One region of the Streptomyces sp. NPDC046557 genome, then DNA from elsewhere that is predicted to be linked to it. Evidence: riboswitches for the same ligand, from Rfam matches in the RefSeq annotation. Region 1 holds a riboswitch; the other holds the start of a gene.
What was found. Region 1 has a riboswitch for cobalamin ahead of ABZ934_RS06425 (energy-coupling factor ABC transporter permease). Riboswitches for the same ligand answer to the same signal wherever they lie in the genome.
Positions count from the first base shown of each region.

Region 2: another riboswitch for cobalamin. It lies ahead of ABZ934_RS07600 (ribonucleoside-diphosphate reductase subunit alpha); the one in region 1 lies ahead of ABZ934_RS06425 (energy-coupling factor ABC transporter permease).

Region 1 is NZ_JBEYZH010000002.1:260,932-275,127, reverse strand. Features, by position in the region: gene ABZ934_RS06485 (Ig-like domain-containing protein) at 1-130, shown strand, start outside; gene ABZ934_RS06480 (enoyl-CoA hydratase-related protein) at 225-992, shown strand; gene ABZ934_RS06475 (ATP-binding protein) at 1,242-1,745, shown strand; gene ABZ934_RS06470 (polysaccharide deacetylase family protein) at 2,164-2,952, shown strand; gene ABZ934_RS06465 (YncE family protein) at 2,949-4,136, shown strand; gene ABZ934_RS06460 (cytochrome P450) at 4,227-5,480, opposite strand; gene ABZ934_RS06455 (tRNA-dependent cyclodipeptide synthase) at 5,461-6,264, opposite strand; gene ABZ934_RS06450 (EF-hand domain-containing protein) at 6,516-6,728, shown strand; gene ABZ934_RS06445 (PadR family transcriptional regulator) at 6,750-7,298, opposite strand; gene ABZ934_RS06440 (ATP-binding cassette domain-containing protein) at 7,342-8,175, opposite strand; gene cbiQ (cobalt ECF transporter T component CbiQ) at 8,172-8,921, opposite strand; gene ABZ934_RS06430 (energy-coupling factor ABC transporter substrate-binding protein) at 8,925-9,278, opposite strand; gene ABZ934_RS06425 (energy-coupling factor ABC transporter permease) at 9,278-9,976, opposite strand; cobalamin riboswitch at 10,005-10,229, opposite strand; gene ABZ934_RS06420 (flavodoxin family protein) at 10,312-11,043, shown strand; gene ABZ934_RS06415 (hypothetical protein) at 11,062-11,556, opposite strand; gene ABZ934_RS06410 (hypothetical protein) at 11,709-12,341, shown strand; gene ABZ934_RS06405 (L-serine ammonia-lyase) at 12,454-13,836, opposite strand; gene glyA (serine hydroxymethyltransferase) at 14,106-14,196, opposite strand, start outside.
Region 2 is NZ_JBEYZH010000002.1:519,564-533,759, reverse strand. Features, by position in the region: gene ABZ934_RS07620 (HD domain-containing protein) at 1-489, shown strand, start outside; gene ABZ934_RS07615 (hypothetical protein) at 621-1,616, shown strand; gene def (peptide deformylase) at 1,683-2,318, shown strand; gene ABZ934_RS07605 (ribonucleotide-diphosphate reductase subunit beta) at 2,387-3,403, opposite strand; gene ABZ934_RS07600 (ribonucleoside-diphosphate reductase subunit alpha) at 3,403-5,817, opposite strand; cobalamin riboswitch at 5,970-6,110, opposite strand; gene ABZ934_RS07595 (GNAT family N-acetyltransferase) at 6,147-6,653, opposite strand; gene ABZ934_RS07590 (YbdD/YjiX family protein) at 6,731-6,928, opposite strand; gene ABZ934_RS07585 (carbon starvation CstA family protein) at 6,925-9,138, opposite strand; gene ABZ934_RS07580 (GntR family transcriptional regulator) at 9,214-9,978, opposite strand; gene ABZ934_RS07575 (extracellular solute-binding protein) at 10,270-11,559, shown strand; gene ABZ934_RS07570 (sugar ABC transporter permease) at 11,634-12,629, shown strand; gene ABZ934_RS07565 (carbohydrate ABC transporter permease) at 12,728-13,516, shown strand; gene ABZ934_RS07560 (glycoside hydrolase family 3 protein) at 13,523-14,196, shown strand, end outside.

The DNA.
Region 1 (14,196 bases):
CGCCGCCTGGTTCTTCAACGAGTCCCTCATCGGCGACGTGGTCGTCGTGAAGAACTCCAAGGACAAGCAGATCGCCCCGGACAACGGCCTCAACGGCTGGAACATGGACTGGTCGGAGTGGATCAAGTAGTTCCCTCCCGCCTGACCCGCAGGTGATCGTCGGCCCGGTGCTGTGACCCACAGCACCGGGCCACTTCGCGTTAACCGCCGCTAACCTTCCCCGTATGACCCTCTCTCTCGAAGTCTCCGAAGGCGTCGGCACCCTCCGCCTGGACCGGCCGCCCATGAACGCCCTGGACATCGCCACCCAGGACCGGCTGCGCGAGCTCGCCGTGGAGGCCACCGACCGCGCCGACGTGCGCGCGGTGATCCTCTACGGCGGCGAGAAGGTGTTCGCGGCCGGTGCGGACATCAAGGAGATGCAGACGATGGACCACGCGGCCATGGTCGCCCGGTCCCGCGGGCTCCAGGACGCCTTCACCGCCGTCGCCCGGATCCCCAAGCCGGTCGTCGCGGCCGTTACCGGCTACGCCCTGGGCGGCGGTTGCGAGCTCGCGCTGTGCGCCGACTACCGGATCGCCGCGGACAACGCCAAGCTCGGCCAGCCCGAGATCCTGCTCGGCCTGATCCCGGGCGCCGGCGGCACCCAGCGACTGTCCCGGTTGATCGGCCCGTCCAAGGCCAAGGACCTCATCTTCACCGGCCGCATGGTCAAGGCCGACGAGGCGCTCGCCCTCGGGCTGGTGGACCGGGTGGTGCCGGCCGCCGAGGTGTACGAGCAGGCGCACGCCTGGGCGGCGAAGCTCGCACAGGGCCCGGCCCTCGCGCTGCGCGCCGCCAAGGAGTGCGTCGACGCCGGGCTGGAGGCGGACATCGACACCGGACTGACCATCGAACGCAACTGGTTCGCGGGGTTGTTCGCCACCGAGGACCGCGAGCGCGGCATGCGCAGCTTCGTCGAGGAGGGCCCGGGGAAGGCCAAGTTCCTCTGAGGCTGACCCTCGCCGGCCGTTCCTCCCTGGGAGTGGATTAGCCGGGCATTAACGCAGCCTTAAGCCGAAACGGTGATCCACTCACCGTGATCATCGGAGCGCAGCGCGTCACACCAGGTCAGACCGGTGGCGTGGCCCTCCGATTGCCTTCCGCATATGCCGGAACACCCCCCGGGAATCGGTGGACCCCGGGGGGTGTTTTCCCGGGGAACGGCCCGGAGCGGCGGTGCGGCCGTCCATGATGGGTGCATGGCGGGCCTGGAGGGTGTGGAGCAGCCGCGGCAGCGCGGCGGCGCTCCGGCGGTACGGATCTCGGCGGCTCTTGAGGAGGAACAGGGCCTCAGGGCCGTGGAGTTGTACGGCAATCCCGCCGAGGCGGAGGTGACGCTGCCGTCCATGCCCGAATCCGCCGGTACGGCGCGCCGGCTGACCCAGTCCGTGGTGATCCGGCTGTGGGGCCTGTCGCCGCAGATCGCCGAGCACACGGTCCTGCTGGTCTCGGAACTCGTGGGAAACGCCGTACGGCACACCGGGGCCCGGTCGTTCGGCTTGCGGCTGGTGCGCCGGCGCGGGTGGATCCGGGTCGAGGTGCGCGACCCCTCGCGGGGGCTGCCCTGTCTGATGCCGGTCCACGAGATGGACATCACGGGCCGGGGGCTCTTCCTCGTGGACAAGTTGTCCGACCGCTGGGGCGCCGATCTGCTGCCCAGGGGCAAGATCACCTGGTTCGAGATGCGGGTGGCCGACCGCTGAGACGCCGGATGCCGGCCCGGCGCGCACGCCTGTCCCTCCCTTGTAAACGCCTGAAACCCCCTGTCGCCGTGTGATGGGGCGCCGCGGGGGTTTCATGGGTGCGCCGAGGATCGAAGGGGGTGTGATCCTCGGCGTGGGACTTCGCTCGGGTCAAAGGGAAGCCGTGATTCCGACTATGGCAGACGAGCGACCAAATGCCAAAACCTCAAACTCGGACATAAGTGTGTATAACCTAAGAGTTCACGGCTAAATCCTAGGTGAGGTGGCCCACTCGCCTCGCAATCAATGAATAAGTATCGACCGCTCTGCGTAATTCGTTGATCACATAGCGGACGACCGCACTGCTGAAGCGCTTTGGCGCGGGTGCCGAACTGGGTCAATCAGCGTGTACGGGGGCATCCGGACCTTAAATGGGCAGGTGCCCTGCTACCCGGACCGCCGAACCGCCCTCCTCGCCGGTGCCGCGGTCGCCGCCGGCGCCCTCACCGCCGCCTGCGGAACCGCGACCCCACCCAAGGCGCCCGCCTCCGTCCCCGCCACCCCCACACCGGCCCGTCCCGCCCCTGCGGCCGCCGCCGCACCGGGCCCGCGCCGGTTCGCCGGGCAGCCCGTCGAGATCGGCCACGGCTCCCGAGACCGGCCCCGCGTCGCCCTCACCTTCCACGGCAACGGCGACCCCGCCACGGGACGCGCGATCCTCGCCGAGGCGGAGCGCGCGGGCGCCCGCGTCACCGTCCTGGCCATCGGCACCTGGCTCGACGAGCACCCCGACATGGCCCGCCGGGTCCTGGACGGCGGCCACGAACTCGGCAACCACACCCAGCGCCACCTCGCGATCAACACCATGCCGGAGGACGAGGCGTACGCGGAGATCACCGGCTGCGCCCAGCGCCTCAAGCGGCTCACCGGCTCGATCGGCACCTGGTTCCGCCCCTCGCAGACCCAGTACGCGACCCCCCTGGTCCGGAAACTCGCCCAGCGGGCCGGCTACCCGCACGTCCTCTCGTACGACGTGGACTCCCTCGACTTCACCTCACCCGGCGCCGCGGCCGTCATCCGCAACGTCACCGGGACGATCCACGCCGGATCGGTGGTGAGCCTGCACTTCGGCTACGCGGACACGGTCGACGCGATGCCACCCCTCCTCGAAGAACTCGCGCGTCGCCAACTGCGCGCGGTGACCACCACGGAGCTGCTGACCCCATGACGACGAATCGCCTTCCACGGAAGGCCACCGTGCTGCTTGCCGGACTGGTTCTCACGGCCCTGGCCGGGTGCGGATCCGGGGGAAAGGGCGCGACCGAGGCGCTCGGCACCAAGGGGCCCGCCCAACCGGTGAAAGCGCAACCCGCGGTCCCGCCCGGACTGGCCGGAATGCCGCCCGTGCTCGACCCCCACGACGTCTACGCGGCCGACCGGCCGAACCAGCTGTCCCCGGTCGTCAAGAACTTCCCGTCCCGCGTCTACGTACCGAACACCGGCTCCAACACCGTGTCGGTCATCGACCCCAAGACGTACAAGGTCATCGACACCATCCCGGTCGGCACCCAGCCCCAGCACGTCGTGCCGTCCTGGGACATGAAGACCCTGTGGGTCAACAACAACCGCGGGCACACCCTCACCCCCATCAACCCGGCCACGGGCGAGGCGGGCGACCCCGTCGAGGTGCACGACCCGTACAACCTGTACTTCACGCCCAACGGCAAGTACGCGATCGTGATGGCCTCGATGGACCGCGAGTTGGTCTTCCGCGACCCGCACACCATGAACCGTGTGAAGAGCGTCCCGGTGACCTGTTACGGCGTCAACCACGCCGACTTCTCCCTCGACGGCCGGTACTTCATCGTGAGCTGCGAGTTCTCCGGCGAACTGCTCAAGGTCGACACCGAGAAGATGGAGATCGTCGGCCAGCAGAAACTCCCCTTCGAAGGGGCCATGCCCCAGGACGTCAAGGTGTCGCCCGACGGGAAGACCTTCTACGTCGCCGACATGATGGCGCACGGCATGTGGGTGCTCAGTGGCGACAAGTTCGGGACTCCGAAGCTCCTCCCCACCGGAAAGGGCTGCCACGGCCTGTACGTGAGCCGTGACTCCAGGGAGATGTACATCTCCAACCGGGGGGAGGGCAGCATCTCCGTCTTCGACTTCAAGGCGAACAAGCTCACCAAGAAATGGGAGCTCCCCGACGGCGGCAGCCCCGACATGGGCGGGGTCTCCGCGGACGGCAAGGTGCTGTGGCTCTCGGGCCGCTACAACTCGGAGGTCTACGCGATCGACACGAAGACGGGCGAGGAACTGGCCAAGATCCCGGTCGGCTCAGGGCCCCACGGCCTCGCCGTCTACCCGCAACCCGGCCGCTACTCGCTCGGCCACACCGGCATCTTCCGCTAGCCGGCAAGCGGCACGGCATGACGGTGCCCCGGGAGCTCGCACAGCACCCGGGGCACCGCCGTCCTGTCCCGCCGCCTCACGCCGAAGGCGTCACCAGGCGACGGGGAGTCGTTCGGGCAGCCGCTTGATGAAGCCGGTGCGCCAGACCAGGTTCTCCGCCGGCACCGCCTGCCGCAGCCCCGGCAACCTTTCCACCAGTACCTCCAGCGCGATCTCCGCGTGGGCCCGGCCCAGCGCGGACGCCGGGCAGAAGTGCCGCCCGGCCCCGAAGGCCAGATGGGCGTTGGCGCTCTCCCGTTCCAGGTCCAGCTCGTCCGGGTTCTCGAAGGCATCGGGGTCGAAGTTGGCCCCCTCCAGCAGGACGAGGACCAGCTCGCCCTCCTTCACCAGCACGTCCCCGACCCGCACATCGGCCATGGCGATGCGCGGCAGGCCGTCGCCCACCGACAGGTTCCAGCGCAGGAGCTCGTCCACCGCCTTGCCCATCCGCTCCGGATGCGCCCGCAGGTACCCGATGAGCTCCGGTCGCTGGAGCAGCGCGAGGACGGCGAGCACCAGGAACGCGGACGTGGACACCGCACCCGCCCCGAAGAGCGAGACGGCGACCGTCGCGAACATCTCGTCGGTCAGGTGCGCCGACTCGGGGTCGGCCTCCTTCAGCTCGGCGAACTTGCCGAGGAGCCCCGTACGCTCCTCGGCCGGCAGCGCGAGCTGGACCTTCAACTGCTCGACGAAGTAACCGACGTCCTTGTACCAGTTCAGCTCGGAGTCGGCGAACGGTTCGCGCGCGGTCATGAACGCGACGTCCAGCCCCGACATCAACCGGCGTCGGTCCTCGAAGGGAACACCCAGCACCTGACAGTGCAGCGCCGCCGAGAAGGGGTCGGCGAACCCCGCCCGGAGGTCCGCCGGACCGCCCTCTGCCACGATCTCGTCGATGAGCTCGCCGGCCTTGGCGCGCAGCCAGTCCTGGAGCCCCTTCTGGCGCGGGTTGAGCGCCTTCATCACCGCGTTGCGCAGCCCGGCGCTGTTGATGTTGCCCATGTTGTTGACGACCTCGGGCGGTATCGTCAGCGCGTACTGGCGGGGCACGCCGGTGTTCGCGGTGTCCTTGAGGCTGAACCGCTCGTCCTCCAAGACCTGCTTGGCCAGCGCGTAACTGCTGACCAGCCACGCCGGGTCCCCGGTGAGGGTGCGGACCTTGGCGACCGGCGCCTTCTCGCGCAGCCAGGCGCACTCCTCGGGGAGCACGTCACCGCGCCGCGACAGCGGGAAGTCGAGGAGGACCTCGTCGGTCCCCGCGCCGTGCCCGGTCTCCCGGCCCTCAAGCTGCTCGACGCTCATCGACGGTCCCTTCGGTCGGTGCGTGGTTCGCGGGTCTCGCGTGGTGATCGCCGCTCGCGTGGTGGTCGGCCGCCGGGTGCGGGGCGGACTCCGCGGCCTCCGGACGTACGACGGCGTACGCCTGGTTGCGGGTCGCGCGCAGTCCCCCACCGCGCGCGAACAGGACATCCGTCATCGGCATCTTGACGTGATAGGCCGCCACCGAGGACGGCACGTCGAGAATGCTCGGGGTGTCCACGAAGAACGGCAACTCCGCCGCCATGTAATCGAAACAGACCTGCAACTGGCTGTCGGTCATCGATTCACCTTCCGGCAACTTCGAACCGACGAACTGGAGAGCCATCTTCTCGCAGCTCTTACGGAACTCGTCATCAGTCTCAAGAAAATGCAGAACGCGTCGGTGCAGTAGTTGGTACACGGGATTCGACTCGAACTCGGAAAGTGCCCTCACTCGTATCTCGGCGTGCGTGGACCCGGACTCCTCGACACCCTTGAGAATCCTTCGCCGCACTGCCTTGATCTCCTTCGTCGCACGCTTCTCCGCGTGCTCCCGGGTGTAGCCGAAGGCGGCGAACATCCGGTCCACGTGGAGGTCCGCGTAGACGAAGTCGACCTGCGCGAAGCGGGTCGTCGCCCATCGGGCAAGACTGCCGATGCGCTCGGAGCTGAAGTAGCTGTTGCCGGGACTCACTCCGATGAGCACATGGTCGCCGTCTTCCCAGATATGGCGGCAGGTGCGGGTGAAGGGCAGAACTTCGAATGATGCGTCAGTTTTGATCGTCACCTTTGATCGCCCTTGTTGCCGCTTGTCCCTGGGAGCCCTGCGCTCCTGGTGTGGCGGCAATGTCGGTACGTTATGCCGTGATCCCGGAGCGTGACAAGTGGGGGCCGGATTTGTTGGCTGGAATTATCGCTTCCGGGTGGCCGGGGAGTAAATGAATTTCTTTCTGCCGGCCGAACGGGACCCGGGGTGAACGCGACCCGCCGGGGGCGCTACCCTGAGCCGTCAACAAGCACCGAGAAGGGGTGGACCCAGTGGCGGACATCGAGAGCGCGCGGGCGACGTTCGGCAAGTTCGACGCGGACGGCGACGGCTTCGTCACCGCCGACGAGTACAGCGCGGCCATGAAGGCCATGGGTGACGCGTACGTCACCGGCGCCGTCGCGGACGCCGTCATCGCCGCCAAGGACACGAACGGCGACGGCCTGCTGAGCTTCGACGAGTTCTGGAACGCCCTGAACAAGTAGCGGACGCCGGACGGGGTCGCGTCACGCGGGCGGCCCCGTCATGTCGTCGACTTCGGCCAGCGCCTCCTCCAACCAGCGCAGCCAGAACGTCTCCAGGCCGATCCCGCCGCGCAGCACGAGCCGGCGCAGCCGGTCCTGGTCGGAGTCCCGCCCGGGCGGGAAGTCCTTCGCCTCGATGGCCTCGTACTCCGCCAACTGCCCCCTGTGCAGGTCCAGGTGCCGCCGCAACTCCGCGGCCAGCCCCTGCGGGCCCACGACACCGGCCGCCCGCACCCGCAACAGCAGCGGATCCCGGATCGCCTTCGGGTCCTGGCTCTCGCCGACCCACCGGGCCAGCTCCGCGCTGCCGGCGGGCAGCACCTCGTACTCCTTCTTCTGCCCCCGCACGGGCACCTCGCTGGGCAGCGCCCGGATCAGCCCGGCCTCCTCCAGCCGGCCGAGCTCGCGGTAGATCTGCTGGTGCGTCGCGGACCAGAAGTACCCGATCGACTTGTCGAACCGCCGGGTCAGCTCCAGCCCGGACGAGGGCTTCTCGAGCAGGGCGGTGAGGATGGCGTGCGGGAGCGACATGCGCACATCCTAGGTTCGCCGCGGGTCCGGGCACGCGTGCCGTTCAGGACCCGGACCGGGCCCAGGCGGCCAGCGCCTCCGGCGTCGTCGGCCCCGGGGCGTCCTGTTCCAGCAGGTCGCGGGCCCGCAGGAAAGCCGTCACGGCGGGGGACCACGCCTGGCGCAGCCCCGCCGACGCCAGCAGCCCCGGGTCCGACAGCAGGGCCGCGGCGGGGCCGACGCGAATGCCCGCCGGGGTGAGGACCGCCGCGTCGTCGGCCCAGCGTACGGCGAGGTCGACGTCGTGCGTGGCCATCACCACCGTCGTGCCGTTCGCGCGCAGGCCCGCCAGCACGTCCAGCAGCCGCTCCTGCCCGTCCGGGTCCAGTCCCGCCGTCGGCTCGTCCAGGATCAACACTCGCGGGGCCATCGCCACCGCCCCCGCGATCGCCGCCCGCTTGCGCTGCCCGTACGAGAGCAGGTGCGTCGGCCGGTCCCGCAGGGCGGTGATGTCCAGCGCGGTGAGCGCCGCGTCCACCCGGGCCCGTACCTCCGCCGCGGCCAGACCCATGTTCATGGGTCCGAAGGACACGTCCTGCTCCACCGAGGCCGCGAACAGTTGGTCGTCCGGGTCCTGCACGACCAACTGCACCCGGCCGCGCAGCCGGGTCAGGCCCGCCCGGTCGTACCGCACCGCCGCACCGTCCAGCCGCAGTACGCCCGCCACCGGACGAAGGCCCCCGCTCAGCAGCCGCATCAGCGTGGTCTTGCCGCTGCCGTTGCGGCCCAGCAGGACCAGCGCCCGGCCCTCCGGGATAGCGAAGTCCACGCCGGACAGCACCGCCGGACCGTCCTCGTACGCGTAACCCGCGCCCACCAGTTCCACCAACGGGTTCACAGGTACAGCCCTTTCAGGGTGAGAGTCACGATGACCAGCGCGGCCGGCAGGGCGGCGGAGGCCGCCAGGAACCGCCACGACAGCGCCGCCCCGGGCACCAGCACCCGCAGCGTCCCGTCGTAGCCCCGACCCGCCAGCCCCTCCTGGAGCCGCGCGGCGCGGTCGAAGGCCCGGACGAACGAGGTCGCGGCGAGCCCGGCGAGCGAACGCCACAGCGCCGCCCGGCCGGTGTGGCCGAGCCGGGCCGCCTGCGCCCGGTGCACCTGGGCCACCGAGTCGAGCAGCAGGAACCCGATCCGGTACATGACCAGCGCCACGTCCACCACCGGCGCCGGGACGCCGGCCCGTACCAACCGGGGCAGCACGTCCGACACCGGGGTGGTGAACGCGAACAGCAGCACCCCGAGCGAAGCCGCCGAGGTGCGCAGCAGCAGCTCCGCCGCGTGCCGGGGTCCGTCCGGGGCCAGGGAGACCGGCCCGGCCGGGCCGCCCACCGCGAACAGCAGCGGCAGCGCCCCGGTGAAACAGAAGCCCAGCGGGATCCGGAAGGCCCGCCAGAGCTGTCGTCCGGTCACCCCGGCCGGGCCGAGGAGCACGGCCAGGGTCGCCGCCGCGACCAGCGGGCCGCCGGGCCAGGGCGGCAGGCCGACGGCGGTGACGGTGAGCCCGAGCCCGAGCAGCGCCTTCTCCAGCGGATGGCGGTGGCGCCAGCGACTGCCGTGCGCCGCCACGTCGATGAGCAGCACCGGCTAGGACTCCGCCGGGGGCGCCGGAGGATCCTGTGGGCCGTGCGCCTGGGCGAGCCCCTGGCGGCGGCCCTTGCGCAACCCGAAGTAGTAGGCGAGCACGCCCGCGCCGAGGGCCGCCTGCAAGGCGAACAGGGCCGACTCGACCTCCGCCGAGGGGGGTTCGTGCAGCGGGGAGAACCACGGCTTGTAATCCGGCCTGATCTCGGTGATCGCCGACTCGGCCTGACTGTCGGCGCCCGCGAAGGGCTCCTTCTTGCCCTCGCCCATGCCCAGCGCGATCGGCAGGACGGCGAGCGCGGCCACCAGGAGCAGCAGCAGGGCGTTGATCTTCGTGTTCTTGCTCGTGCCGCTCATCAGGCCGCCGCCTCTTGCGCGTCGCGGCCGCGGGACGTCAGCTTGGCGACGCCCAGTCGGACCAGGTCCGACTTGCTGGACTGCATCAGCAGCCGCATGACGAGTACGGTCAGCAGCCCCTCGCTGACGGCCAGCGGGATCTGCGTGACCGCGAAGATGCCGCCGAACTTCGCGAGCGCGCCGAGGAAACCGCTCGCCGGGTCCGGGAAGGCCAGGGCCAGTTGCACACTGGTCACGCAGTACGTGACGAGGTCGGCGAAGAACGCGCCGAAGAAAACCGTCACCATCAGCGGCACGTCGAACCGCTTGAGCAGCCGGTAGACCCCGTACCCCGCCCAGGGCCCGGCGATCGCCATCGAGAAGGCGTTCGCACCGAGCGTGGTCAGCCCGCCGTGCGCCAGCAACAGGGCCTGGAACAACAGGGTGATGGTCCCCAGCACCGTCATGATCGGTGGCCGGAACAGGATCGCGCCGAGCCCCGTCCCGGTGGGGTGGGAGCAACTTCCGGTGACCGAGGGAATCTTCAGGGCCGACAGGACGAAGGTGAACGCCCCCGACGCCCCGAGCAGCAGCGTGCTCTCCGGGTTCGCCTTCACCTCGCGGGTCAGGGCGCGGACACCGTGTACGACGAAGGGGGCGGACGCGACGCCCCAGGCGGCCGCGTGCAACGGGGGCAAGAAGCCCTCGGCGATATGCATGAGTGGGGAGACCTCTCCAGCACCTCGTGGATGGACAACGCGCCCTGGCCGGTCTCCTGGCTCACGGGTGCCGATGTCCTGGCTCCGCCTTCCCGGGGCCGTGCGGTCTCCCGCGCGGGCCCAGTGGCTTCCCGCTGGGGGCACCTCCCGGACGGTGTCTGGGGGAGAGTGGAGCCGGACTTCCCGATCACAGTGGCGAGGGCCGCACCGGTTTCCCACCGGTTTCCCGAACACCAAGGCCCCATGACCCTAGTCGGCCGCGCGGACGGGTCACAACCCGCCCCTTCCGGGCGCGCCCGCCGGCAGCCGCGTCCGGCGGAACGCAGGGTGGTGGGATGACCGACGACTCCGCATCCCCGCAGACCCCCCGCTACGGCGACCTGAGCGCCCTCTACGTGAACTGCACCCTCAAACGGTCCCCCGAAACCAGCAACACCGAGGGGCTGATCGCCAGGAGCCGCGCGGTCATGGAGGCCGCCGGGGCCCGGACCGCACTCGTCCGCGCCGTCGACCACGACATCGCCACCGGTGTCTGGCCCGACATGACCGAGCACGGCTGGGAGAGCGACGAGTGGCCCGTCCTCTACAGCCGGATCATGGACGCCGACATCCTGGTGCTGTGCGGCCCGATCTGGCTCGGGGACAACAGCTCCGTGATGAAGCAGGTCATCGAGCGGCTCTACGCCTGCTCCTCGCTACTGAACGAGCGGGGCCAGTACGCCTACTACGGTCGGGTCGGCGGGGCGCTCATCACCGGCAACGAGGACGGCGTCAAGCACTGCGCCATGAACGTCCTATACAGCCTCCAGCACCTCGGGTACGCGATCCCGCCGCAGGCCGACGCCGGGTGGATCGGCGAGGCCGGCCCGGGGCCCTCGTACCTGGACCCCGGCTCGGGCGGACCCGAGAACGACTTCACCAACCGGAATACGACCTTCATGAGTTGGAACCTCATGCACCTGGCCGCCCTCCTGAAGCGGGCGGGCGGCATCCCCGCCCACGGCAACCAGCGCTCGGAGTGGGACGCCGGGTGCCGCTTCGACTTCCCGAACCCCGAGCACCGGTAGTGCCGGGCGCGGGACGGGTCAGCAGGTAGCCGGGTGCGGGAAGTCCACGACGAACCGCTCCGGGGCGTGCAGCACGCTCGTGTTGTAGGTGGGCGGGGTGTCGAAGGCGGCGCCGAAGGTGACGTACCCCTCGAAGTCGCCGGTCAGGGCGATGCCCTTGAGCTTGCTCAGGGCGATCTGATGGAGCTTGGGCCCCACGTAGACGTTCTGACCGGCGGCGTTGTGCGCGGCGGCCGGGTGCAGCCTGATCTCCAGGAAGTACTTCCCCGGCAGCGGGACGGGCTTGCCGGACCCGTCGTAGACCAGCTGGGAGACGGGCGTGACGGTGACGGGCGGGGCGGTTCCCTGGAGGTCGATGACCAACCGGTCGTAGGTGCAGTGGCCGCCCCAACGGGCGTTGGTGACCAGTGTCGTACCGGTGGCGGCGGAGGCCGGCGCGGCGAGCGCGACCCCGGCGGCGAGCAGAGCGCCCGCGAGCAGTGCGGTGACCTGACGGCGACGTACGTGCTGCATGACGTCCCCTCGATTCTGGGAGACGGGGACAAGGGTGACACTGCCGAAGACGCTCCGGAGGCCGCCGCGGTTGCACGGATCACGGGGTGGCGGCGCGCCTTTCCTGGCAGGGTGGCGGCCTGGACACGGACCGTGCGACAGGGGAGCACCGGATGCACCGTCACCGCCTTCACACCCGCCGTCACCGTCATGCCGTCAGCACCGCGGCCCTCGTCCTCGCGGCCACCGCGTGCGGAGGGGGCGGCGATCAGGAGGTCTCCCAGGAGGGAAAGGGCGGCTACCCCTGGGTCGCCACTGACGAGATATGCAACGCGCTGCCGTACGGCGAACTGGCCGACCCGCTCGGGGCCCGCCAGGACGTGGCCGACCGCACCCGCAGGACCACCGGGGGCTACCCGGGCGCCGAGTGCGTCCAGCAGCTCGTCGAGCGCGGCTCCGCGACCTACGGCGGGGCCAAGGTCGAGCTGGACTTCGCCTACGTCCCGAGCGTGGACGAGGCGAAGGAGGTCTTCGCCAAGGTGCGGGGCGACGCGGGCAAGGACGCGCCGGGCGGCGCCCCGGTCGAGGTCAAGGGCGTGGGCAAGGAGGCGTACCGTCTCGCCTACACCAAGCCGGACGACCAGCGCCAGGTCAGGCAGCTACGGGTGCGGGACAGCAACCTCATGCTGGACATCACGGTCACCGGGGAGGCCCGCAAGCCCCCCACGCCCGAGAGCCTCAAGGCGCTGGACGACGCGGTGAACGGTTTCGCCAAGGGCTGCCTGACCACGATCCGCAGGAAGTAGCGCGGCGTGCGGGAGGGCCGGGCGCGGACGTGCGGGAGGGCCGGGCGCACGCGCACCCGGCCCTGCCGTCGCTACTTCCCGGCCGCCGTCAGGCGCGGACGCCGGTGTCGGCTCAGCACTCGATGACGTTGACCGCGAGGCCGCCGCGGGCGGTCTCCTTGTACTTCACCTTCATGTCGGCGCCGGTCTCCTTCATGGTCTTGATGACCTTGTCCAGGGAGACCTTGTGCGAGCCGTCGCCGCGCATCGCCATCCGGGCCGCGGTGACGGCCTTGACCGCCGCCATGCCGTTGCGCTCGATGCACGGGATCTGCACCAGACCGCCGACCGGGTCGCAGGTGAGGCCGAGGTTGTGTTCCATGCCGATCTCGGCGGCGTTCTCGACCTGCTCCGGGCTGCCGCCCAGGACCTCCGCGAGGGCGCCGGCCGCCATCGAGCAGGCCGAGCCGACCTCACCCTGGCAGCCGACCTCGGCGCCGGAGATCGAGGCGTTCTCCTTGAAGAGCATGCCGATCGCGCTCGCCGCGAGGAGGAAGCGCACCACGCCGTCCTCGTCGGCGCCCGGCACGAAGTTCATGTAGTAGTGCAGCACGGCCGGGATGATGCCCGCCGCGCCGTTCGTGGGGGCGGTGACCACCCGGCCGCCCGCCGCGTTCTCCTCGTTCACGGCCATCGCGTAGAGCGTGATCCACTCCATCGACAGCGCCTGCGGGTCGCCCTCGGAGCGCAGCTTGCGGGCGGTGGTCGCGGCACGGCGCTTGACCCGCAGACCACCCGGGAGGATGCCCTCGCGGGACATCCCGCGCGCCACGCACGCCTGCATGACGCGCCAGATCTCCAGGAGACCCTCGCGGATCTCCTCCTCGGTGCGCCACGCCTTCTCGTTCTCCAGCATCAGCGCGGAGATCGACAGGCCCGTCTCGCGGGTGAGCCGCAGCATCTCGTCCCCGCTGCGGAACGGGTACTTCAAGACGGTGTCGTCGAGCTTGATCCGGTCCTCGCCGACCGCGTCCTCGTCCACGACGAAGCCGCCGCCGACCGAGTAGTACGTCTTCTCCAGCAGCGGCGCGCCGGCGGCGTCGTACGCGAAGAGCGTCATGCCGTTCGCGTGGTAGGGCAGCGACCGGCGGCGGTGCAGGATGAGCTGGCTCGGTTCGTCGAAGGCGATCTCGTGGGCTTGGCCTATCTCGGCGCCCAGCAGGCGAAGCCGGCCGCTCTGACGGATGCGCTCGACCTCGGCGTCGGCGTTCTCCACGTCCACCGTGCGGGGGGAGTGGCCCTCCAGGCCCAGCAGGACCGCCTTGGGGGTGCCGTGGCCGTGGCCGGTCGCGCCGAGCGAGCCGAACAGCTCCGCGCGGACCGAGGCCGTCTGGGCGAGGGCACCTTCCTTCTTCAAGCGGGTCACGAACATGCGTGCCGCCCGCATCGGGCCGACCGTGTGGGAGGAGGAGGGACCGATGCCGATGGAGAAGAGATCGAAGACGGAGATGGCCACGGTGGCGAGACTCCCTTGTCTGCTCGTGGGGTGGGAGAGGGGCACAGGAGAGCGGGTTGATCAGCGGGAGGCGATCAGGGAGGTTTGTTCGGATTTTGTCCGACAGTCGAGCTTAACGCGACGAGGCGAACGACCCCCTGCCCGGAAGGGCCACAACAGGAAGCGCGTGTGTGTGTCGGCTCACACGTCCCGTTCGCCCGGGCGGCGCGATCAGGCGTGAAAAGGGGCCCGGGCCTGTGGGAACAGGCACCGGGCCCCGCCCGGCCGCGTCAGAGCGTCGGGTACAGCGGGAACTTCGCCGCGAGCGCGGAGACGCGCGCCTTCAGGGACTCGCTGTCGTACGCCGGCTTGAGCGCCTGC
Region 2 (14,196 bases), 260 kb from region 1:
ACCCGCCCGGGGCACTCCCGCCGGGTGGCCGACCTCAGTCGCGCCGTCGGGCGGGAGCTGGGGCTCTCCGAGCGGGAGCTCACGGTCCTGGAGTACGCCGCCCTGATGCACGACATCGGCCAGCTCTCGCTCGTCGACCCCGTACCGGCCGGGGCGACGGCCCGGCTGCCGGCCGCCGAGGCCCGCCGGATCGCGGGGCTCGGCGGGGAGGTGGCCCGACAGACGGGCGTGCCGGCGGAGGTCGCCGTCGTGGTGGAGCGCCAGGCGGACCCCTACCGGGAGCAGCCCGTCGCCGCGCGGATCGTGCGCGCGGTGAACGCGTACGACGACCTCTGCGGCGGGGAAGGTCACCCGGGCGGCTCACTGGCCGCCCTGGAACGGCTGCGCCTGGGGACCGGACGGGACTTCCAGCCGGAGGTCGTGGAGTGCCTGGCGAGGGTTCTCGCCAGGGACGGACGGGCCGGAGTCGGCCCGCTTCCACCGGGGTAACCCATGGGTAATGAGCGGCCGTCCGAGTGGGCATGGTTGGATGCGAGTAAGAGTGTCCGTGTGGGTGTCCGCGAGGCTGCACCGTAGTCCCCCAGCTACCGCTGGGCGGTGCCCCCAGGCAGGCGGGAAACGTGAGGATCTTCGGGAAGGTACGGCATCGGCCCTCCGCCTCGTGGCGGCAGGCCACCGACCGCGCGTTCACGCTGATCGGCGACGGGCGGTACGAGGACGCGGGCGCGCTCCTGACCAGAGCCGCGGACCTGGAACCCTGGCTGTCCGAGTCCTGGTTCAACCTGGCCCTGCTGCACAAGTTCCGCCACGACTGGGAACAGGCGCGGGCGGCCGGACTGCGCGCCGTGGCCCTGTTGGACCGCGAGACCGGCGCCCCGGACTGGTGGAACGTGGGGATCGCCGCGACCGCGCTCCAGGACTGGCCGCTGGCCCGCCGGGCCTGGCAGGCGTACGGGCTCAAGGTCCCCGGTGACCCGCACGGCTCGGCGGCGGGCGCCGAGCCCGTCGGCATGGAGCTGGGCAGCGCCGCGGTACGGCTCTCGCCGGAGGGCGAGGCCGAGGTCGTGTGGGGCCGGAGGCTCGATCCGGCCCGGATGGAGGTCCTCTCGATCCCGCTGCCGTCCTCGGGGCGGCGCTGGGGCGAGGTCGTCTTGCACGACGGCGTCCCGCACGGCGAGCGGATCACCGCCGCGGGGCCCTCGTACCCGGTTTTCGATGAGATCGAGCTGTGGGCGCCCTCGCCCGTGCCGACCTGGGTGGTCCTGCTGGAAGCGGCCACCGAGGACGACCGGGACGCGCTGGAGCGGCTGGCCTCCGACGCGGGCTTCGCCGCCGAGGACTGGTCGTCGTCCGTGCGGCTGCTGTGCCGGACCTGCTCGGAGAGCGCGATGCCGAGCGACGAGGGCGACGGCGAGCACTTGGACCCGCACGACCACAGCGAGCCCGGCCACCCCGGCCCGCTGGGGCACCGCACGACCGGCTCGGGTTCCCTGTGGGTGCCCGAACGGGAATGCGGCATCGCGGCGCCCGCCGGTCTGGTGCGCGGACTCCTGGACGGCTGGGTGGCGGACAGCCCGGACAGCCGCGAGTGGCGCGATCTCGAAGAAGTCTGCTGAGCCGGGGCCGTAGGCTGTACCGGTCACATCGGTGACTCGGAGACTTACGGAAGGCGTACGGCGGACATGGCCCAGCAGGAGAACCAGGTTGTCCCGGTCGACGACGAAGGCTACGTCGTGGACACCGAGGACTGTGAGGCACGCGAGCTCGCCCACCGTGAGCGCGGCACCTCCCGCCCGATCACGGTGGTCGGCAACCCGGTCCTGCACCGGGAGTGCAAGGACGTCACGGAGTTCGGCGACGAACTGGCGCAGCTGATCGACGACATGTTCGCCAGCCAGAAGACCGCCGAGGGCGTCGGCCTGGCCGCGAACCAGATCGGCGTGGACGCCAAGGTCTTCGTCTACGACTGCCCGGACGACGAGGGCCGCCGCCACACCGGTGTCGTCGTCAACCCGAAGCCGGTCGAGCTGCCGGCCGAGGCGCGCGTGCTGGACGACTCCAACGAGGGCTGCCTGTCGGTGCCGACCGCGTACGCCGCGCTGGCCCGCCCGGACTACGCCGAGGTCACCGGCCAGGACGCGCAGGGCAACCCGATCAAGGTCCGGGGCACCGGCTACTTCGCCCGCTGCCTCCAGCACGAGACGGACCACCTCTACGGGTACCTCTACATCGACCGCCTCTCGAAGCGCGACCGCAAGGACGCCCTCCGCCAGATGGAAGAGGGCACCCCGCGCTACGAGACCGTCCCCAACGAGTAGTCCGCGAGGGCACATGGGGAAGGCCCCGCACCGGTACGGTGCGGGGCCTTCCCGTTGCCGGGCCTCGCTCAGAAGTCCTCGTCCAGGTCGACCGTTCCCTCGACGGCGACCTGGTAGGCCGACGGGCGGCGCTCGAAGAAGTTCGTCAGTTCCTGGACGCCCTGGAGCTCCATGAACGAGAACGGATTCTGCGAGCCGTACACCGGCGGGAAGCCGAGACGGACCAGACGCTGGTCCGCGACGCACTCCAGGTACTCGCGCATCGACTCGGTGTTCATGCCGGGCAGGCCGTCACCGCACAGGTCGCGGCCGAACTGCAGCTCCGCCTCCACCGCCTCCTTCAGCATGTCGGTCACCTGCTGCCGGAGGGCGTCGTCGAAAAGCTCCGGCTCCTCCTTGCGGACCGTGTCCACGACCTCGAAGGCGAAGTTCATGTGCATGGTCTCGTCGCGGAACACCCAGTTGGTGCCCGTCGCCAGACCGTGCAGCAGACCCCGCGAGCGGAACCAGTAGACGTACGCGAACGCGCCGTAGAAGAACAAGCCCTCGATGCAGGCGGCGAAGCAGATCAGGTTCAGCAGGAAGCGGCGGCGGTCGGCCTTCGTCTCCAGCCGCTCGATCTTCTCGACCGAATCCATCCACTTGAAGCAGAACTGCGCCTTCTCGCGGATCGACGGGATCTCCTCGACCGCGTCGAAGGCCGCCGCCCGGTCGTCCGGGTCGGGCAGGTAGGTGTCGAGCAGCGTCAGATAGAACTGGACGTGCACGGCCTCCTCGAACAGCTGGCGCGACAGGTACAGGCGCGCCTCCGGGGAGTTGATGTGCTTGTAGAGCGTCAGCACCAGGTTGTTCGAGACGATCGAGTCGCCCGTCGCGAAGAACGCGACCAGCCGGCCGATCATGTGCTGCTCGCCCGGCGTCAGCTTCGCGAGGTCGGCGACGTCCGAGTGGAGGTCGACCTCCTCCACCGTCCAGGTGTTCTTGATCGCGTCCCGGTAGCGCTCGTAGAAGTCCGGGTAGCGCATCGGGCGCAGGGTCAGCTCGAAGCCCGGGTCGAGGAGGTTCTTCTGTCCGTCGGAACTCATTACTGGCATGCCTCGCAGGACTCGGGGTTCTCAAGGGAGCAGGCCAGCGCGTCGGCGTCGACGGCCTGCGGGAGGGGCGTGGCGGCGGCCGGGGCGGCGGCGCCCGACGCCGCGCGGGCGATCTTCGTCGCCGGGCGGGAGCGCAGGTAGTACGTGGTCTTCAGCCCCTGCTTCCAGGCGTACGCGTACATCGAGGACAGCTTCCCGATGGTCGGCGTCTCCAGGAACAGGTTCAGCGACTGCGACTGGTCCAGGAACGGCGTACGGGCCGCCGCCATGTCGATCAGGCCGCGCTGCGGGATCTCCCACGCCGTGCGGTACAGCTCGCGAACCTCGGCCGGGATCCAGCCGAAGCCCTGGACGGAACCGCTGGCCTCGCGCAGCGCCTCGCGGGTCTGCGCGTCCCACACGCCGAGCTTCTTCAGCTCGTCCACCAGGTACGCGTTGACCTGGAGGAACTCACCGCTGAGCGTCTCGCGCTTGAAGAGGTTCGAGACCTGCGGCTCGATGCACTCGTACACGCCCGCGATCGAGGCGATCGTCGCCGTCGGGGCGATGGCGAGCAGCAGCGAGTTGCGCATGCCGGTCTTCGCGACCCGGGCGCGCAGCGCGTCCCAGCGCTCCGGCCAGTTCAGCTCGACGTCGTAGTGGTCCGGGTGCAGGACACCGCGGGCGGTACGGGTCTGCTCCCAGGCGGGGAGCGGGCCGCTGCGCTCGGCGAGGTCGCAGGACGCCTCGTAGGCGGCCAGCATGATCCGCTCGGAGAGCTTGGTGGACAGGGCCTTCGCCTCGGGGGAGTCGAAGGGGAGCTTCAGCCGGAAGAAGACGTCCTGGAGGCCCATCGCGCCCAGACCCACCGGGCGCCAGCGGGCGTTGGAGCGGCCGGCCTGCTCGGTCGGGTAGAAGTTGATGTCCACGACGCGGTCGAGGAAGGTGACGGCGGTGCGGACGGTCTCGTCCAGCCGCTCCCAGTCGATGGCGTCCTCCCGCCTGCCGGCTCCTGCCAGGACGAAGGCACCGAGGTTGACCGAGCCCAGGTTGCAGACAGCAGTCTCGCCGTCGTTGGTGACCTCGATGATCTCGGTGCAGAGGTTCGAGGAGTGGACGACGGTGCCGGGTTCGGCGGTCTGGTTCGCCGTCCGGTTGGAGGCGTCCTTGAAGGTCATCCAGCCCTGGCCGGTCTGCGCGAGGGTGCGCATCATCCGGCCGTACAGGTCGCGGGCGGGCATGCTCTTGCGGGCCAGGCCGGCCGCTTCGGCCTTGCGGTAGGCGGCGTCGAAGTCGTCGCCCCACAGGTCGACCAGCTCGGGCACGTCGGCGGGGGAGAACAGCGACCAGTCGGCGTCGGCGTTCACCCGGCGCATGAACTCGTCCGGCACCCAGTGGGCCAGGTTCAGGTTGTGCGTACGGCGCTGGTCCTCACCGGTGTTGTCGCGAAGCTCCAGGAACTCCTCGATGTCCGCGTGCCAGGTCTCCAGGTAGACGGCGGCGGCGCCCTTGCGGCGACCCCCCTGGTTGACGGCGGCCACGGAGGCGTCGAGGGTCTTGAGGAACGGGACGATGCCGTTGGAGTGGCCGTTGGTGCCGCGGATCAGCGAACCGCGGGCGCGGATGCGGGAGTACGACAGACCGATGCCGCCGGCGTGCTTGGAGAGGCGGGCGACCTGGTGGTAGCGGTCGTAGATCGAGTCGAGCTCGTCCAGCGGGGAGTCCAGCAGGTAGCAGGAGGACATCTGCGGGTGCCGGGTGCCGGAGTTGAACAGGGTGGGGGAGGACGGCAGGTAGTCCAGGCGGCTCATCAGCCGGTACAGCGAGGCCACTTCCTCGACGGCCGGCACGCTGTCGTCCGCGGCGAGACCGCAGGCCACGCGCAGCATGAAGTGCTGCGGCGTCTCGATCACATGACGGGTGATCGGGTGGCGCAGCAGGTAGCGGCTGTGCAGGGTGCGCAGGCCGAAGAAGCCGAAGCGGTCGTCGGCGCCCTCGGCGAGCGCGTGCTCGACCAGTGCGTCGAGGCGGCTCGCGTGGGTGGCGACGAACGCGGCCGTGCGGTCGGCGATCAGGCCCTCACGGTGGCCCACGGCGACGGACGCGGCGAAGGAGGTCGCGCCCTGGCCCGCGGCCTCGTCGCGCACGGCCAGCGTGAGCAGGCGCGCGGCCAGCCGGGAGTACGCCGGGTCCTCGGAGATCAGTCCGGCGGCGGCCTCGGTGGCCAGCGACCGCAGTTCGGCCTCGTCCGCGGCGGCGCTGCGGCCGCGCAGGGCGGCGGCGGCGACCCGGCCGGGGTCGGTGTCGGGGAGGTCGCCCGTGAGCTCGGTGAGGGTGCGCAGCAGCGCGGCCCCATGGCCCCCACCGGTGGTTGCGGTGTCGGACGGGTCGGACTCGGCGCGCGGTGCGGCGGGCGCGATGGTCACGGGGGGAGCTCTCCCTCACTCGGCTCCGGGGCATTTCGGTGCGGAGCGCGAGCGGGCGCGCGCGGGCGCGTCCCCGACTCCGGGCACGCTTGCGCCGCGCTGCGTCCACCGGCCCAACCGCGAGGCCCGGACGTGGCTGTACCCGGTTCGGTCGAGCCGGGCGCGCTGTCGGCAGGTCCTCGGACTTCGGATGCACCAATGGGCGCAGTTCATACCGTTGCGGGACAGTTCCGGATTCGCACCGGATTCCCCTGCGGCGACAGCGAGCACGAGCATACATGTGGGGGCACCCTCCTGTGGGACCCCCTAGATGTTGTGTCGCGCACCGACTACAGCGCGAGACCGTACGTGAGCAAAGTGAGGCCGGGGACCGGCTCCCAGTCGCGCTCGGGCGAGCGGACGAAGCCCAGGCGCTCGTAGATCCGGTGGGCGCCGAGCATGTCTGGGGTGGTCGACAGCACGAGTCGTCGTACGCCGTCCACGGCCCGGGCGCGGTCGACGCAGGCCCGCACGAGCGCCTCGCCGGCGCCCCGGCCGCGTCCTTCGCGGGCGACCGCCAGCATCCGGAACTCGGCCTCGTCGGCGCGGGCGATGTCGCAGAGGGCGCTGCCCGGCGCGGCGAAGGTCACCCCGCCCACCACGCGTCCGTCGCCGAGTACGGCGACGAGCACTTCGGCCGCCGCGGTCGCGGCGCGTCCCGCCACGTCCCGGAGTCGGGCGAGGTACGGGTCGTCCTCGCCGTAGGTGAGGAGGCCGTCCCCGAGGTAGGCCCGGGCGGTGACGTCCCCGAGGGCCTCGTACTCCGCCGGCAGCGCCGGTCTGATGGTGATGTCCATGACGTCGAGTGTGCCCCGGGGGCACGGAAAGGGCCGCCGCGTTTTCCCGGGGGAATGCGCGGCGGCCCGTGACCGGTTCAGCAGCAGCGGAAGCCCTCGCGCGGATCGGCTTCGCGGGCGTCCGTGCGGGCGCGTTCGAAGGCGCGCCGGGTGAGGACCTCGGCGTCCGGGTCGTGGGAGCGGGCGTGGGCCACGTAGCGGTCGTAGGCGGCCTCGCCGGAGAACTCCCGTACGTAGTACCCGGCTTTGGCCAGGGCCTCCCGGACGCCGCTCACGCCACCGGCTCCTTGGCCTTGCCGCCGCCCGAGTCGAGGCCGGCGGCGGCCAGCTCCGCCCGCTCCTCGGGCGTCGCGATCAGACCGGCCGGGGCGACGATCCTCGACTCGGTCCAGGGGACTTCGGTGAGGGCGACGTCCTGCGGGGCGCGGACCGCCTTGACGCAGGTCCGGGCGGCGTCCACCAGGACGATGACGATGAGCAGGGCGAAGAGCACCGACAGCACGCCGTCCACCGTGGCGTTGGTGACCACGGTGTGCATCTGGGCGAGGTCCTTGGCCGGCTTGATGACCTTTCCGGCGTCGATGCCGTCCTGGTACAGGTCGCGCTGCGCGAAGAAGCCGATCTTCGGGTTGTCGGAGAAGACCTTCTGGTAGCCGGCGGTGAGGGTCACCGCCACGTCCCACGCCAGCGGGACGCCCGTCACCCACGCCCACTTGAGCCGGTTGGACTTGACCAGCAGCGTGGTGCACACCGCGAGGGCGACGGCCGCCAGTAGCTGGTTCGCGATGCCGAACAGCGGGAACAGTTGGTTGATGCCGCCCAGCGGGTCCTCGACGCCCACCCACAGGAAGTAGCCCCAGCCGCCGACGACGACCGCGCTGGCGATCCACACGCCCGGCTTCCAGCTCACGTCCTTGAAGGACTTGTGCAGGTTCCCGAGGGTGTCCTGGAGCATGAAGCGGCCGACGCGGGTGCCGGCGTCGACCGTCGTCAGGATGAACAGGGCCTCGAACATGATGGCGAAGTGGTACCAGAACGCCTTCATCCCGGCCCCGCCGACGACGGAGGAGAAGATCTGCGACATCCCGAGTGCGAAGGTCGGCGCGCCGCCCGTACGGGAGAGCAGGGTGGTTTCCTCGACGTCCTTCGCGGCTTGGGCGAGGGCGTCGGGGGAGATGGCGAACCCGAAGTGCGTGACCGCCTGGGACGCGGTCTCGACGGTGGTGCCGATGACCCCGGCGGGGGAGTTCACGGCGAAGAACAGGCCCGGCTCGATGATGCAGGCCGCGATCACGGCCATGACGGCGACGAAGGACTCGGTGAGCATCGCGCCGTAGCCGATGACCCGGACCTGGGTCTCCTTCTGGATCATCTTCGGGGTGGTGCCCGAGGAGACCAGCGCGTGGAAGCCGGACAGCGCGCCGCACGCGATGGTGATGAAGACGAACGGGAACATCGAGCCGGAGAAGACCGGTCCGTCGCCGCGCGAGGCGAAGTCGGTGACGGAGGGCATCTTCAGCATGGGCATCGCGATGACCACCCCCACCGCCAACAGCACGATGGTGCCGACCTTCATGAAGGTGGAGAGGTAGTCGCGCGGGGCGAGCAGCATCCACACGGGCAGCACCGAGGCCACGAAGCCGTAGGCGACCATCCAGATGACCAGGGTCTGCTTGTCCAGGGTGAAGACGTGGGCGAGCGAGGAGTCGGCGACCCAGCCGCCCGCGACGATGGCGACCAGCAGCAGGGCGACACCGATCAGGGAGACCTCGGTGATCCGTCCCGGGCGCAGGACGCGCAGGTAGAAGCCCATGAAGAGGGCGATCGGGATGGTCATGCCGATGGAGAAGACGCCCCAGGGGGAGTCGGCCAGCGCGTTGACGATGACCAGGGCCAGTACCGCGAGCAGGATGATCATGATGACGAACACGGCGACCAGTGCGGCGGCGCCGCCGACCGGGCCGATTTCGTCCCGCGCCATCTGGCCGAGCGAACGGCCGTTGCGGCGGGTGGAGAAGAACAGGGTCACCATGTCCTGGACGGCGCCGGCGAAGATGACGCCCGCGACGATCCAGATGGTCCCCGGCAGGTAGCCCATCTGCGAGGCGAGCACCGGACCGACCAGCGGGCCCGCGCCGGCGACGGCGGCGAAGTGGTGGCCGAAGAGCACCCGGCGGTCGGTGGGGTGGAAGTCCACGCCGTTGTCGAGGCGTTCGGCGGGGGTCGCCCGGGTCTTGTCGACGCGCAGGACGCGGTCCGCGATGAAGCGCGCGTAGAAGCGGTAGCCGATGGCGTACGAGCCCAGCGCGGCGGCGAGCAGCCAGGCGGCCGAGATCTCCTCACCGCGCGAGAGGGCCAGTACGCCCCAGCCGATGGCCCCGACGAGGGCCACGAGCACCCACACGGCGATCGACTTGGGCGAGAGCCCCCCCGACGAGGCTCCCGCCGTGTCCCGTGTCGTGTCTGTTGCTTCCGGTTCCGGCATGATCCTCGTCCCCTCGTTGATCACTGTTGAGCGGTACGAGCGTCCACCGAGGGCGGATCAGGAGTCAACGGTGTATCAGAGGGCGGGTCGCTTGAGACGGGCAACGAACTTGTAACGGTCGCCGCGATACACCGAACGTACCCATTCGACCGGCTCGCCGTCGGCGTCCAGCGAATGCCGGGAGAGCATCAGCATCGGCAGGCCGACGTCCGTGCCGAGCAGGCCGGCCTCGCGCGGGGTGGCCAGCGAGGTCTCGATCGTCTCCTCGGCCTCGGCCAGCCGCACGTCGTACACCTCGGCGAGGGCGGTGTAGAGGGAGGTGTACTTGGCCAGCGAACGGCGCAGCGCGGGGAAGCGCTTGGCCGAGAGGTGGGTGGTCTCGATGGCCATCGGCTCGCCGCTGGCCAGGCGCAGCCGTTCGATGCGCAGGACCCGCCCGCCGGCGGAGATCTTGAGGAGCCCGGCGAGGGTGTCGTCGGCCGTCACGTAGCCGATGTCCAGGAGCTGCGAGGTGGGCTCCAGGCCCTGGGCGCGCATGTCCTCCGTGTAGGAGGACAGTTGCAGCGGCTGGGAGACCTTGGGCTTGGCGACGAAGGTGCCCTTGCCCTGGATGCGTTCGAGTCGGCCCTCGACCACGAGTTCTTGCAGGGCCTGGCGGACGGTGGTCCGCGAGGTGTCGAACTCGGCCGCGAGCGTGCGCTCCGGCGGCACCGGTGTGCCGGGGGGCATGGTTTCGGTCATGTCGAGCAAGTGCCGCTTGAGTCGGTAGTACTTGGGAACCCGGGCCGTGCGAGTGGCCGCCCCGCCTTCCGGCTCCGTGGTCGCCCCTTCGGTGGCCATCGCCGCCCGCCTTCCCGACTCCAGTTTCGCTGCCGTCACCGGCTCCTCCGATATGTGCGGTCACATCGTGACACGGGTGGGAGGACGGGCCTCTCCCCTCCCCCAGGTGTCGGTCCGATAACGGACCGATCACCCGCTCATTAGACCCTTGACACCCCTAAAGGTCTAGGCCAAGCTCCGGTTACTGGTCTACACCAATATGGATCGGATCCCGGCCCCACGCCTACTACTTCGCGTATGTCACCGCGGCGGGCAAGGGACGTGCATGAAGGCATCCCTGAGGAGGGTGGCGTGAAGCGCAAGCTCATCGCGGCGGTTGGAGTCGCGGGCATGGTGATCGGCCTGGCGGCCTGCGGTGGCTCGGACGGCAAGGGCGGGGACACGGCCGACAAGGCGTCCGGTGCCAAGGAGCTGACGGTCTGGCTGACGGTCGACGCCCAGAAGAACTGGCCCGAGCTGGTCAAGGCGGCCGACGACGCGATCGTCGCGAAGCACCCCGGTCTCACCATCAAGCACGAGTACTACGGCTGGCCGGACAAGAACGCCAAGCTGGACGCCGTCCTCGCCACGGACAAGGCCCCCGACGTCGTCGAGATGGGCAACTCCGAGATGATCGGCTACATGTCGACCGGTGCCTTCTCCGAGGTCGACCCGGCGAAGTTCGACAACTCCGCCGCCTGGCTGGACGCGCTGAAGCAGTCGGTCACCTACGACGGCAAGACCTACGGCGTCCCCTACTACGCCGGTGGCCGCGTCGGCACCTGGCGCAAGGACCTGGCCGCCGAGGTCGGCGTCACCGCCGCCCCGAAGAGCTGGGCCGACCTGACCTCCGCCCTGGACAAGATCCAGGCCGCGAAGGGCGACAAGTTCAGCGCCCTCTACCAGCCTTCCCCCGACTGGTACGCCGCGATGTCCTTCGTCTACGACGCGGGCGGCGCCATCGCCAAGAAGGACGGCTCCGCCTGGAAGGGCTCCCTGTCCTCCCCCGAGTCGGTCAAGGGGCTCAAGCAGTACAAGGAGCTCCTCGACAAGTACATGCACGCGGACAAGACCAAGGACGAGTCCGACCGCCCGGTCGTCTTCGGGCAGGGCAACTCCGCCGTCATCTTCGCCTCCGCCTGGGAAGGCGCCGACGCGGCCGACCCCAAGAGCGACAAGGTCGGCGGGCTGAAGGACAAGCTGGAGAACTTCGTGATGCCCGGCCCGAACGGCAAGGCCCTCCCGGTCTTCCTCGGCGGCTCCGACCTCGCGGTCCCCTCCAAGTCCAAGGCCAAGGACATCGCGTCCGAGTGGATCAACGCCTTCACCGGCTCCCAGGGTCAGAAGGGCCTGATCAGCAAGGGCAACCTGCCGAACAACAAGACGGACCTCGGCCCGCTCAAGGCCGACCCCAAGACGGAGGTGCCGGCCACCGCGGCCGAGTCCTCCTGGTTCGTCCCGACCGCCCCCGGCTGGGGCCAGGTCGAGAAGGGCAAGGTCCTCCAGACCATGCTCCAGGACGTCGCCACCGGCAAGAAGTCGGTCGAGGACGCGGCCAAGGCCGCCGACACCGAGATCGACAAGGTCATCAACACCAAGTGACCTGAAGTGAGGGGCCCCGCCGGATCGGCGGGGCCCCGCTGCCCGTCAAGAGAGGGACCCCCGAGGAGCACGCGATGAGTGCCGCACAGACAACCACCGCCGATCTGCCGCCGGCACGGCGCCAGACTTCCACCGGACCCGGGACAGGCAAGACCTCCGCGCCGCGACAGCGCCGCCGCAAGGGCCCCGGCGCGACCCCCTGGCTGCTGCTGGCCCCCTGCCTGCTGATCATCGTCCTCGTCATGGGCTACCCGCTGTTCAGACTGGTGTCCCTCTCCTTCCAGAGCTTCGGCAAGTCCGAGCTCTGGGGCTTCAAGGACGCGGAGTTCGTCGGATTCGACAACTTCGGCAAGGTCCTCGGCGACGGCGTGTTCTGGTCCGTCGTGCTGCGCACCATCGTCTTCGCCGCCGGCGCGGTCGTCCTGACCATGGTCATCGGCATGCTCGTCGCCCTGCTGCTCCAGAAGGTCTCCGGCTGGGTCAAGGCCCTCATCAGCGTCGCGCTGGTCGCGAGCTGGGGCATGCCCATCATCGTCGCCACCGCGATCTTCAAGTGGATATTCGACGCCGACTACGGCGTCCTCAACTACCTGATGAGCCGGCTCCCCGGCGTCGACATGATCGGCCACAACTGGTTCGCCGGCGGCCCCCAGGGCCTCGCCGTGATCATGCTGCTCGTGGTCTGGGGCGCGGTGCCCTTCGTCGTCATCACCCTCAGCGCGGGACTGACCCAGGTGCCCAAGGAACTGGAAGAGGCGGCGCGCCTGGACGGCGCGGGCGCCTGGGGCGTGTTCCGCCACGTCACCCTCCCCATACTCAAGCCGATCATCGTGATGCTGACGACCCTGTCGGTCATCTGGGACATGGGCGTCTTCCCGCAGGTCTTCGTGATGCGCAATGGCAACCCCGAGGCCGAGTTCCAACTGCTGACCACCTACTCGTACAAGCAGGCGTTCGTGGTCAACGACTACTCGGGCGGCTCCGCGATCGCCCTGGTGACCGTCCTGCTCCTGCTCGCGGTGGTCGCCGTCTACATGCGCCAGATGCTCAAGATCGGAGAGGTGGAGTGACCTCGACCACCGCGACCCCCCCGACCGCCGCGCCGCCCGCGACCGCCCGCGCCCCCCGCCTCAGGCAGCGCAAGAAGTCCAGGCTCGGCTGGAACCTCATCGGCCTGCTGGTCTTCGTCACCGCCGGGTTCCCGGTCTACTGGATGCTCAACACGGCGTTCAAACCCGCCAAGGACGCCATCGACCCGCACCCGCACTTCTTCCCGACCACCTTCACGCTCGACAACTTCAAGCGGGCGCTGGAGATCTCCGACTTCTGGGGACCGGTCGGGCGCAGCCTGATCGTCTCGCTGACCGTGGTCGTCATCGGCATCACCGTGGGCATGCTGGCCGCCCTCGCCATCTCCCGGTTCGCCTTCCGCGGCCGCAAGATCGTGATCGTCGGCATCCTCGCCGTCCAGATGATCCCGCTCGTCGCGATGATCATCCCGGTCTTCCTGCTCCTGAACGACCTGGGCCAGTACGACAAGCTCAGCGGTCTGATCATCACCTACCTGACCTTCATCCTGCCCTTCACGGTGTGGACGCTGCGCGGATTCATCGTCAACATCCCCAAGGAGCTGGAAGAAGCCGCCATGGTCGACGGCTGCACACCGACCGGGGCCTTCCTGCGGGTCGTCTTCCCGCTGCTCGCCCCGGGCATGGTCGCCACGTCCGTCTACGGCTTCATCCAGGCGTGGAACGAGTACCTGTACGCGCTGATGCTGATGAGCCAGCAGAACCAGACGGCCACCGTCTGGCTCGGCAACTTCACCACCCTGCACGGCACCGAGTTCGCCCCGATGATGGCGGGCTCCACCATGATGGCGCTCCCCATCGTGGTCCTCTTCCTCATCGTCCAGCGCAAGATGGCCGCGGGCCTCACCGCCGGCGCCGTGAAGGGATAACGGCCCATGACTGTCCTTGCGCACCAGACGGACACGCTCACCCGCGACGCCCTCGCGGTCCTCCAGCCCGGCTTCGAGGGCACCACCGCCCCCGCCTGGCTGCTGCGCCGGCTCGGCGAAGGGCTACACGCCGTCGGCCTCTTCGGCCGCAACATCGCCTCCCCCGAGCAGCTCGGGCGGCTCACCGCCCAACTGCGCGCCGAGCGGGACGACGTCCTGGTCGCCATCGACGAGGAGGGCGGCGACGTCACCCGCCTGGAGGTCCGCGAGGGCTCCTCCTTCCCGGGCAACCTGGCGCTGGGCACCGTCGACGACACCGGACTGACCCGGGGGGTCGCCCACGAGCTGGGCCGCCGGCTCGCCGCCTGCGGGGTCAACCTCAACTGGGCGCCCTCCGCCGACGTCAACTCCAACCCCGACAACCCGGTCATCGGCGTACGGTCCTTCGGCGCCGACACCCACCTCGCGGCCCGGCACACCGCCGCCTACGTCGAGGGCCTCCAGGCCGCCGGGGTCGCCGCCTGCACCAAGCACTTCCCCGGCCACGGCGACACCAACGTCGACTCGCACCTCGCCCTGCCGCGCATCGACGCCGACCCGGACACCCTGACGGCGCGTGAACTCGTACCGTTCCGGGCCGCGGTCGAGGCCGGCACCAAGGCCGTCATGAGCGCGCACAT